DNA from 3 places in the Streptomyces sp. Q2 genome. Region 1 is predicted to be linked to each of the others. Evidence: riboswitches for the same ligand, from Rfam matches in the RefSeq annotation. Region 1 holds a riboswitch; each other region holds the start of a gene.

Evidence for each region. Region 1 has a riboswitch for S-adenosylmethionine ahead of ACWBNA_RS36665 (aminotransferase class V-fold PLP-dependent enzyme). Riboswitches for the same ligand answer to the same signal wherever they lie in the genome.
Region 2: linked by a shared signal. The riboswitch ahead of ACWBNA_RS36105 (amino acid ABC transporter permease) and the one ahead of ACWBNA_RS36665 (aminotransferase class V-fold PLP-dependent enzyme) in region 1 are both predicted to bind S-adenosylmethionine.
Region 3: linked by a shared signal. The riboswitch ahead of thrC (threonine synthase) and the one ahead of ACWBNA_RS36665 (aminotransferase class V-fold PLP-dependent enzyme) in region 1 are both predicted to bind S-adenosylmethionine.

What each region holds. Positions count from the first base shown of each region.
Region 1 covers NZ_JBXEJE010000041.1:57,000-60,265, reverse strand. Annotated here, with positions in the region: gene trpD (anthranilate phosphoribosyltransferase) at 1-803, shown strand, start outside; SAM riboswitch class IV at 891-1,007, shown strand; gene ACWBNA_RS36665 (aminotransferase class V-fold PLP-dependent enzyme) at 1,193-2,554, shown strand; gene ACWBNA_RS36660 (Lrp/AsnC family transcriptional regulator) at 2,594-2,875, opposite strand; gene ACWBNA_RS36655 (rhomboid family intramembrane serine protease) at 2,872-3,266, opposite strand, start outside.
Region 2 covers NZ_JBXEJE010000040.1:29,514-32,779, forward strand. Annotated here, with positions in the region: gene ACWBNA_RS36100 (amino acid ABC transporter ATP-binding protein) at 1-302, opposite strand, end outside; gene ACWBNA_RS36105 (amino acid ABC transporter permease) at 299-1,282, opposite strand; SAM riboswitch class IV at 1,641-1,748, opposite strand; gene ACWBNA_RS36110 (glutathione S-transferase C-terminal domain-containing protein) at 1,815-2,684, opposite strand; gene ACWBNA_RS36115 (putative leader peptide) at 2,808-2,930, opposite strand.
Region 3 covers NZ_JBXEJE010000019.1:26,472-29,737, forward strand. Annotated here, with positions in the region: gene ACWBNA_RS21595 (glucosyl-3-phosphoglycerate synthase) at 78-1,022, opposite strand; SAM riboswitch class I at 1,210-1,350, shown strand; gene thrC (threonine synthase) at 1,368-2,651, shown strand; gene ACWBNA_RS21605 (MoaD/ThiS family protein) at 2,737-3,012, shown strand.

The DNA.
Region 1 (3,266 bases):
CGGCCGTCGACATCGTCGGCACGGGCGGCGACCGGGCCAAGACGGTCAACATCTCGACGATGTCCGCCATCGTCATCGCGGGCACCGGCGCGAAGGTCGTCAAGCACGGCAACCGGGCGTCGTCCTCGGCGAGCGGGTCGTCCGACGTGCTGGAGAAGCTCGGCATCAACCTGGACCTGTCGCCCGAGGGCGTGGCACGCGTGGTGGAGGAGGCCGGGATCACCTTCTGCTTCGCGGCCAAGTTCCATCCCTCGATGCGGTTCGTCGGCGCGGTCCGGCGGGACCTGGGCATTCCGACCTCGTTCAACCTGCTCGGTCCGCTGACCAACCCCGCCCGGGTCTCCGCCTCGGCGGTCGGCTGCTTCGACACCCGGATGGCCGGGCTCATCGCCGGCGTACTGGCCGAACGGGGCTCCTCCGCGCTGGTGTTCCGCGGCGACGACGGCCTCGACGAGCTGACGACCACGGCCACCTCCCGGGTGTGGGTCGTCCGCGACGGCAAGGTCACCGAGGAGGCCTTCGACCCGCGGGACGTCGGCCTCGAACTGGTGCCGGTGGCGGCGCTGCGGGGCGCGGACTCCTCGTACAACGCGGAGGTCGCCCGGCGGCTGCTGGACGGTGAGCCGGGCCCGGTGCGGGACGCCGTACTGCTGAACTCGGCGGCGGCGCTGGTGGCCCTGGAGCCGACCGGAGCGCCGCTGACCGTGCAGATCCGTGCCGGGATGGACAAGGCGGCCCAGGCGATCGACTCCGGCGTGGCCAAGCGGACGCTGGAGCGCTGGGTGGCGGCCAGCAACGCGTAGCGCCCCCTGGGGCGATGACGTGGTGATGTCCCGCAATCCGGACCCGGGTTGCGGGACCACGATCGCTTCGCGTAGGTTTCTGAACCAGGTCATGAGTGACAGTCATGAGGCCCCGGCCGACTGTCCGGCAACCCTCCGTCCGTGGCGGGGTGCCCCGGGTGAAGACCAGGTCGTAGGCAGCGAGGTCTACGGCAAGCGCGGACCCCTCGTCGCTCCTGAATCGAGCGCAGTACCAGGGGTCCTGGTCATTCGAGGGAGCCTTCCGTGAGCAAGCGAATGCGATAGGGCCGCAGAGCCCCGCCTCCGCATCCCCCTTTTTTCACCTTCACCCGCGCTTGAGCCGTGTCCGCTCGCGTGGTGATGTCGCCTGCCTCTCACGGGAGTTCGCCATGTCTGTCTCCACCGTCGCCGCCGCCCGGTCCGTCTGTGCCCCGCTGCCCGTTCTCGGCCGGGATGTCACCGTCCCGCTCGTCACCGGCGGCGAGGTCACCTACGCCGCGCTCGACTACGCGGCCAGCGCGCCGGCCCTGCAGCGGGTCTGGGACGACGTGGCGGCGTACGCGCCCTACTACGGCAGCGTGCACCGCGGCGCCGGCTACCTCTCCCAGCTGTCCACCGACCTCTTCGAGAACGCCCGCAAGACGGTCGCCGAGTTCCTCGACAGCCGGGCCGAGGACCAGGTGGTCTTCACCCGGTCCACCACCGACTCCCTGAACCTCCTGGCCGCCGCGCTCCCGGCCGACTGCCAGGTCTTCGTCTTCGAGACCGAGCACCACGCCTCGCTGCTGCCCTGGCAGGACGCCCGCGTCAGCTACCTCGACGCCCCGCGCACCCCGCGGCAGGCGGTGGCGACCCTGGAGCGCGCCCTCGCCGACCGTGACCCGCAGGGCCCGGCCCTGGTCTGCGTGACCGGCGCCTCCAACGTCACCGGCGAGCTGTGGCCCGTACGGGAGCTGGCCGCCGCCGCGCACGCGCACGGCGCCCGGATCGTCCTGGACGCCGCCCAGCTGGCCCCGCACCACCCGGTGTCGCTGCGGGACCTCGACGTCGACTGGGTCGCCTTCTCCGGGCACAAGCTGTACGCGCCCTTCGGCACCGGCGTGCTGGCCGGCCGGGCCGAATGGCTGCGCGCGGCGGAGCCGTACCTCGCGGGCGGCGGCGCCAGCCGCAAGGTCACGCGGCGCTCGGACGGGGGAGTGGACGTGGAGTGGCACGAGAGCGCCGCCCGCCACGAGGCCGGTTCCCCGAACGTCATCGGGGCCTACTCCATCGCCTCCGCCTGCAAGGCCCTCACCGAGGCCGGCTTCGACACGCTGGTCGCGCGGGAGCAGTACCTGATCGACACGGTCCGCGCGGGCCTCGCCGAGGTGCCCGAGGTCAGGGTCCTGTCCCTGTTCGGCGACGACGCCCCGCGGGTCGGCGTGATCTCCTTCGTCGTCGAGGGCTGGAACAGTTCCCACTTCGCCGCCGCGCTCTCCGCCGAGTACGGCATCGGCGTCCGCGACGGCCTCTTCTGCGCCCACCCGCTGGTCCGCACCCTGCTCGGCAGCGACCCCCAGACGCAGGGCGAGTGCGGTGCCCCCGAGGCCGCGCCCGGCGAGAAGTCCCTCAACGCGATCCGGGTGAGCTTCGGCGCCGGCACGCCCGACGAGCACGTGGAGCGGTTCGTGAGCGCGGTGAAGGAACTCGTCCGGGACGGTGCGAAGTGGAACTACCGCACCGAGGACGGGCGCTGCGTGCCGGCGGTCTGAGCTCGCCGGCGGTCCGCGACGGAGGCGGTGTTCGATCGGTCAGGAGTCCAGACCGATCGCGAACGCCGCCTCCAGGTCGTGCTGGGAGTACGTCCGGAACGCCACGTGCGTGTCCGTTCCCTCCACGCCGGGGATCTTGCTGATCCGGCCGGGGATGACCTCCGCCAGGTCCTCGTGCCGCTTCACCCGGACCATGGCGATCAGGTCGTACGTGCCGGTCACGGAGAAGACCTCGCTGACGTTCTCCAGCGCCGCGATCGACTCCGCGATCTCGGGGATCCGGTCCACGCTGGTCTTGATCAGGACGATCGCGGTGATCACGGCTGGTTCTCTCCCTCGGGGGCCGGAGCTGGGGCGGGCTTCACTCTAGTCCCACGCCCGAATCGCACCCACGCGAAGGCGAGCCCCAGGCCGAAGCCCACCAGGTGGGCCAGGTAGGCCACGCCGGGACCCTGGCCGGCCCGGCCCGCGGCCAGCCACTGGAGGGTCGCCCAGAAGGGGAGGACGACCCAGGCGGGGAAGCGCAGGGGCAGGAAGAACAGGAACGGCAGGAGACTGGTGACGCGGGCTCCGGGGAACAGGTACAGGAACGCGCCGAGGACCGCCGAGATCGCCCCGGACGCGCCGACCAGGGACTGCTCGGAGTTCGCGTTCGCGGCCGCGTAGCCCAGCAGGGCGAGGTAGCCGCAGCCCAGGTAGAAGAGGGTGAACT
Region 2 (3,266 bases), on a different contig from region 1:
AAGCCGATGCGGCTGCGCTGGGTCAGGATGGCCCGCTCGCTCAGCTCCTTCAGGCGGTCGCCCTGGCGGCGTACGCCGATCAGCTCGCCGTTGACGCTGACGTGGCCGATCTCCGGCTTCTCCAGGTGGTTGACGACCCTGAGCAGGGTGGACTTGCCGGAGCCGGACGGGCCGAGGATCACGGTGACCTCGCCGGGCCGTACCGTCAGGTCGACCCCGTCCAGCACCCGGTGGGTGCCGTACCACTTGTGCACGTCGTGGACCTCGACGGCGGCGGCGTGCTCGATCGTGTCGGCGGTCATACGGCGGCCTCCCGGCGGATGCGGTCCCTCAGGTCGGTGAGACCGGTCCGCAGCTTCTGCAACGGCGTCGGCGGCAGGGTTCGCGTGGCGCCCCGGGCGTAGTACCGCTCGACGTAGAACTGGATGACGGACACGACGCTGGTGAGGATCAGGTACCAGACGGTGACGACCAGCAGGAGCGGCACGATGTCGCCGGGGTAGGTGGCGCCCATGGTCTGCGCGGTGCCGAACAGGTCGAGCAGGGACACGTAGAAGACCAGCGAGGTGGCCTTGATGAGGCCGATGAGCTGGTTGACGTAGTTCGGCGTGATGGACCGCAGCGCCTGCGGGAAGACGATCTTCCTGAACTGGTAGCCCTTGGGCAGGCCGAGCGCGGAGGCCGCCTCGTGCTGGCCCTGGTCGACGGAGAGGATGCCGCCGCGGACGACCTCGGCCGCGTAGGCCGCCTCGTTGAGGCTGAGGCCGATGACGGCGACGGCCATGTCGGTGGCGAGCCGCGACTCGTCGAAGGTGAGGAAGGCCGGCCCGAAGGGGACGCCCACGCTGAGTGTCCGGTACAGGGCGCTGAAGTTGTAGAGGAACAGCAACACCACGATCAGCGGGATCGACCGCAGTGCCCAGATGTAGGTCCAGCTGACGGCGCGGAGCACCGGGCTGCGCGAGAGCCGGGCGAGGGCCAGCAGGATGCCGCCGAGGAGGCCCAACACCGCGCTGTAGGCGGCGACTTCGAGGGTGATGAGGAGCCCGTCGAGGATGGTCGGCCGCAGGAACCAGTAGCCGAAGCGGTCCCACTGGTAGAAGGGGTTGGACACCAGGCCGTGGACGAACTGGGCCGCCAGGACCAGGACGACCGCGGTGGCGATCCAGCGGCCGGGCCGCCGCAGTGGCAGAACCCGCTGGGCGGCGAGTGGTTTTGACGGGGTGTCGGCGGGCGGCGGTGCCTCGGCGAGGGACACGGCTGCGCCTGGGGGTTCACTCATGGAGGGCTCCGGCGGGGGTCGGGACCCCCCGGACGCGGCGAACATGGTACTGCTACGGCGGCCGCTCTGGGGCGGCGGGACGTGGCACACGGGGACGCACGGTGACCGGGGGTTGGGCGGACGACGAGGCACCGCGAGGGCGGGGTTCGTCAGGAACGCGGGGGCTGGGGAAGGACGTCAGCCCCGACAGCGGGCACGGCCCGGTGCGGTACACAGTGCGCTGCTCACGCGGAGCAGATCGACGGCCCGGTCGGCGACGAGCCGGTGCGCGTACGGCGGCACGCAGCTCTGGGAGCGGCGCGGGGCCGTCCTGGGAGCTGCGTACATGTCCGTCACCATGCTCTTCCGGCCCGAAGGGCCCTCGCGCTTACCGAATGTCATCCGGTCCGGTCGTCACCTGGGGCACCCCACCGCGTGCGAGGGTTGCCGGTCAGCAAGCCAGGGCTTGTCGCTGACACTCATTACCGTTCTGCCAGTCAGTTAAGACAAACGCCCGTACGAATGTCAACGCCGGTCCGCCAGATGGAACCGGCTACGCCTGCTGAGCCGCGTAAGCAGCCCAGTCGAGGATCTGTACGGCGGCTCCGGCGGCCTCCAGGCCCCGGCAGCGGGCGTGGTGCCGGCGGGCGATGCCGTCGAGGTCGAGGTGGACACCGAAGGCCGGGTGGGCGGCCAGGCGGCGGGCGTAGGCCCACACGAGGGGGTGGCCGGCGATGCGGTGCACCGCGGCGGCGTCCAGGTGGTGGCGGTGCACGGTGTCGAGTTGGACCAGCGTGACCCACAACTCGACGTCGGCCGCGGTGATCTGATCACGGATCAGATACGCGCGTCCGACGAGCCGGCGCTCCAGCGACCCCAGCGTCTCCAGCAGCCTGTCGAGAGCCACGTCACGCGCCCCGGTGTCCGGGCCCGCCGCCCCGGCCGCCTGCGCGGCCTGCTCGATGCCCTGCCCGCAGAGCCGCTCCACGGCCTCGATCTCCGACTCCGCCCCGCACGGGTACAGCGCCGAGCGACCGCCCCCGAAGTGCAGGGCCAGGTCGCGGGTGATGTCGGGGGCGTGGGTGCTGACGATCCGCCCCGACCAGTCGTCGCTGAGCACCGGCCCGGCGGCCGCACCGGTGTACCGGTGCACGCTCGCCTCGTACAGCGGGCGGAGTGCGGAGTGTCCCCCGTCGGGACAGTCGGGGACCGCGCCCAGAAGCGTCACGGGGCAGACGTCGTCGAGTCCGAGCAGGCTGTGCGTCACGGCGATGCGGAGACCGTCGGGACACGTCGGCGACAGGTGGAGGCGGTAGCGGCGGGGCACGGCGTAGTGCCCGCTGCGCGCGTCCCGGCCGATCCTCCCCCGGAAAGCCGGGGCGGGCAGGGCGGAGGGGATGGCGGCGAGCGGTGTGACGGACATGGTTCTCCCCGGGTGGAGGCGTGGACGTACACGCCGCGGAGGCGACGTCGGGCGGTGAGGGGGCGGGCCTCCCTCGCGTGCGACGGCGCCGGCGGGCGTCGAGGCGCGGGGGGAAGGCCGGGCTCAGCCCAGGGGGCTGATCGCGCTGCACACTCGCAGCAGATCGATGTGCCGGCGGGAGGTCAGAAGGGGTGACTGCCCGGACGTACGGCTCACGTCGGCGGTGACCGGTCCAAGGCACCTCATGCTTCCCTACCTGTTCACTAGGATTCCCCTCCGGAGTGTCGGCCGAGCTCCGGCCGGCGTCAAGGGGGCGTCCACGGGGCGGGCGTCGACTCCTGCCGTCGGGGGGCGGGTGGCGAGTGAGGTCGCGGGCGAGGCTCTTCCTGGCCTGCGCGCGGCTGGTGGGTACGTCCGCCCCCATCGCCGGGATGGACGACGTCCGAACTCTCCCATGGCCGCGCCGGGTTCAGTGCGCGGCCGAAGCGCGCGCGAGGGGTTCGGGATGCCGGAACGCCCTGGGATCGATCGCCCCGCCCCGGTCGGCAATCGCTCCCCACACTCAAGGAGTCGCGGACTCGC
Region 3 (3,266 bases), on a different contig from region 1:
ACGTTCGGGTGGCTCCGAGGGCCGTACACGGCCCTGTACGGCTCCTGACGGCCCTCGGATGCCGGAAACACGCCCGGTCAGGCGACCTTTCGGTGCGCGTACTCGACGATCTCGACCATCGGCGGCCGCTCCTCGGTGTCCACGGAGTAGGTACGCGGCTCGAAGCCGTCCTCACCCCGTTCGAACTGGGTGAGGGAGGGCCTCACGAGGTGCCCGCGGGCCAGCCGCAGTTGGGCCGTGCGGTAGATCGCGGCGGACATCCGGCCCAGCGCCTGGCCGTCCTGGTGGCGGTGCTTGCGCACACCCACGTCGACCTGGGCCAGCGCGTCGAGGCCGACCAGGTGCAGGGCGTCGATCAGCATGCCCAGCTCCACGCCGTAGCCCACCGGGAAGGGGAGCTGTTCCAGGAGCGAGCGGCGGGCCGCGTACTCGCCGCCGAGCGGCTGGACGAAACCGGCGAGCTGCGGCCAGTGCATGTTCAGCAGCGGGCGGGCCATCAGTTCGGTGACCCGGCCGCCCTGACCGGCCGCGCCGCGCAGCGGGCGGTCGTACATGCCCTTGACGAGGTCGATGCCGGGGTCGGTGAGCAGCGGGCCCACGATCCCGGAGACGAAGTCGGAGGAGAACTCCTTCAGGTCGGCGTCTATGAAGCAGACGATGTCGCCGCTGGTGACCAGGAGCGAGCGCCAGAGCACCTCGCCCTTGCCGGGAGCGGTGGGGATGCGGGGCAGGATGTCGTCGCGATGGACGACCCGGGCCCCCGCGGCGGCGGCCACTTCGGAGGTGCGGTCGGTGGATCCCGAGTCCACCACGACGATCTCGTCGACGAGCGGGACCTGCCGCATGAGGTCGTGACGGATCACGGAGACGATGTCACCGACCGTCTCCTCCTCGTTCAGCGCGGGCAGCACGACACTGACCGTCTGGTTCGTGGCGCGTTTCGCGGCCATGATCTTGTGGAGCGGGCGATCGGTCTTCGACCAGGAGCGAGTGCTCAGCCAACGCTCGACTTCCTTCAGCACAGTGCGCGGCTCCTCTGCGTTCTCTCGGCGAGCGTGTGATCCATGCTCTCTCGCAGACCATGTGATCCATCTCGCGGTTCGGACGGCTGGCTCAACTGTCCTGGCCTTCGGTTACAGTCTTGAACAACGCTGATGACCATCGCATGTCGGGGTCCGCGTTCCGTTTCAACGATCAACAACTACATACCGCTCATCCAGAGGGGCAGAGGGATACGGCCCGATGAAGCCCCGGCAACCCTCCAGTCGGTTCTCGTCACCAGCGAGGCTCCCGACTAGGGAAGGTGCCAAATCCGTCTCACGGCGAAGTGCGTCGTGAGGAAGATGAGGAGAAAGGGCCTCGCCTCCATGGCTGTGCAGACTGATGCAAGCACCACGAACACCGTAGACCTCGGCCCCGCCGCAGCGCTGAGCTGCCGCGAGTGCGGTCACCGCGTGCCCCTCGGCCCGGTCTTCGCCTGCGAGGAGTGTTTCGGCCCGCTCGAGATCGCCTACGACTTCTCCGCATACGACACGGAAGAACTCCGCAAGCAGATCGAGGCGGGACCCGCGAACATCTGGCGCTACGCGCCGCTGCTGCCCGTCCCGGCCGACGTGGCGGACAAGCCGAACATCAACCCCGGCTGGACCAAGCTCGTCCAGGCCGACAACCTCGCCCGCGAGCTGGGTGTCGACGCCGGCAAGCTCTTCGTCAAGGACGACTCCGGCAACCCGACGCACTCCTTCAAGGACCGCGTCGTCGCCCAGGCCATCGAGGCCGCCCGCGCCTTCCACTTCACCACCCTCTCCTGCTCCTCCACGGGCAACCTGGCCGGTGCCGTCGGCGCCGCCGCCGCCCGCGCGGGCTTCCGCTCCTGCGTGTTCATCCCGCACGACCTGGAGCAGGGCAAGGTCGTCATGGCCGCCATCTACGGCGGCGAGCTCGTCGGCATCGAGGGCAACTACGACGACGTGAACCGCTTCTGCTCCGAGCTGATCGGCGACCCGGCCGGCGAGGGCTGGGGCTTCGTCAACGTCAACCTGCGGCCGTACTACGCCGAGGGCTCCAAGACCCTGGCGTACGAGATCTGCGAGCAGCTCGGCTGGCAGCTCCCGGACCAGCTGGTCGTCCCGATCGCCTCCGGCTCGCAGCTCACGAAGATCGACAAGGGTCTGAAGGAGCTGATCGAGCTCGGGCTCGTCGAGGACAAGCCGTACAAGATCTTCGGAGCGCAGGCCGAGGGCTGCTCGCCGGTGTCCGTCGCCTACAAGGCCGGGCACGACGTCGTCCGGCCGCAGAAGCCGAACACCATCGCCAAGTCGCTCGCCATCGGCAACCCGGCCGACGGCCCCTACGTCCTCGACATCGCGCGGCGTACGGGCGGTGCGGTGGAGGACGTGAACGACGAGCAGATCGTGGACGCGATCAAGCTCCTCGCGCGCACGGAGGGCATCTTCGCGGAGACCGCCGGTGGTGTGACCGTGGGCGTGGCGCGGAAGCTGATCGAGAGCGGTCTCCTCGACCCGACGAAGACCACGGTCGTGCTGAACACGGGTGACGGTCTCAAGACGTTGGACGCGGTGGCGGGGACCGGGTTGACCGCGACCATTCGTCCGAACCTGGAGTCGTTCCGCGAGGCTGGTCTCGTCTAGTCCGTCTCCAAGCTGCAGGCCGGTGGGGGCTGGTCGCGCAGCTCCCCGCGCCCCTAGGCCCGTATCCCTGACCGGAGGTCACATCGTGAGCGTTACCGTCCGCATCCCCACCATCCTGCGCACCTACACCGGTGGCAAGGCCGAGGTCGCCGCCGAGGGGGCCACTCTCGCCGAGGTCATCACCGACCTGGAGAAGAACCACACCGGTATCGCCGCGCGAGTCCTGGACGACCAGGGCAAGCTGCGCCGGTTCGTCAACGTGTACGTCAACGACGACGACGTCCGCTTCGAGCAGGGGCTGGAGACCGCCACCCCGGACGGTGCCGGTGTCTCGATCATTCCGGCCGTGGCCGGCGGCTGATTATTACCGTCGGTAACTTCGATTACCGAGCGTTCATCGAATTGCCCCCTCCGTAAGAGAAGCGGAGGGGGCAATTCAATGTGGTTGAGCGCGGTACAGTTGGGGAACACGATGCCGATCTCCGGGTCGGAAGCCCTTCAGTTTCCCCTTGCACCCGATAAGAAGTAGCCAAAGTGTGTGCTTCTTTTGCGGCTTTTGTGCTTTTTGTGGGGCCCGACTTGCCCTGAGTTCGGGTGAATTCTCACTACATTCCG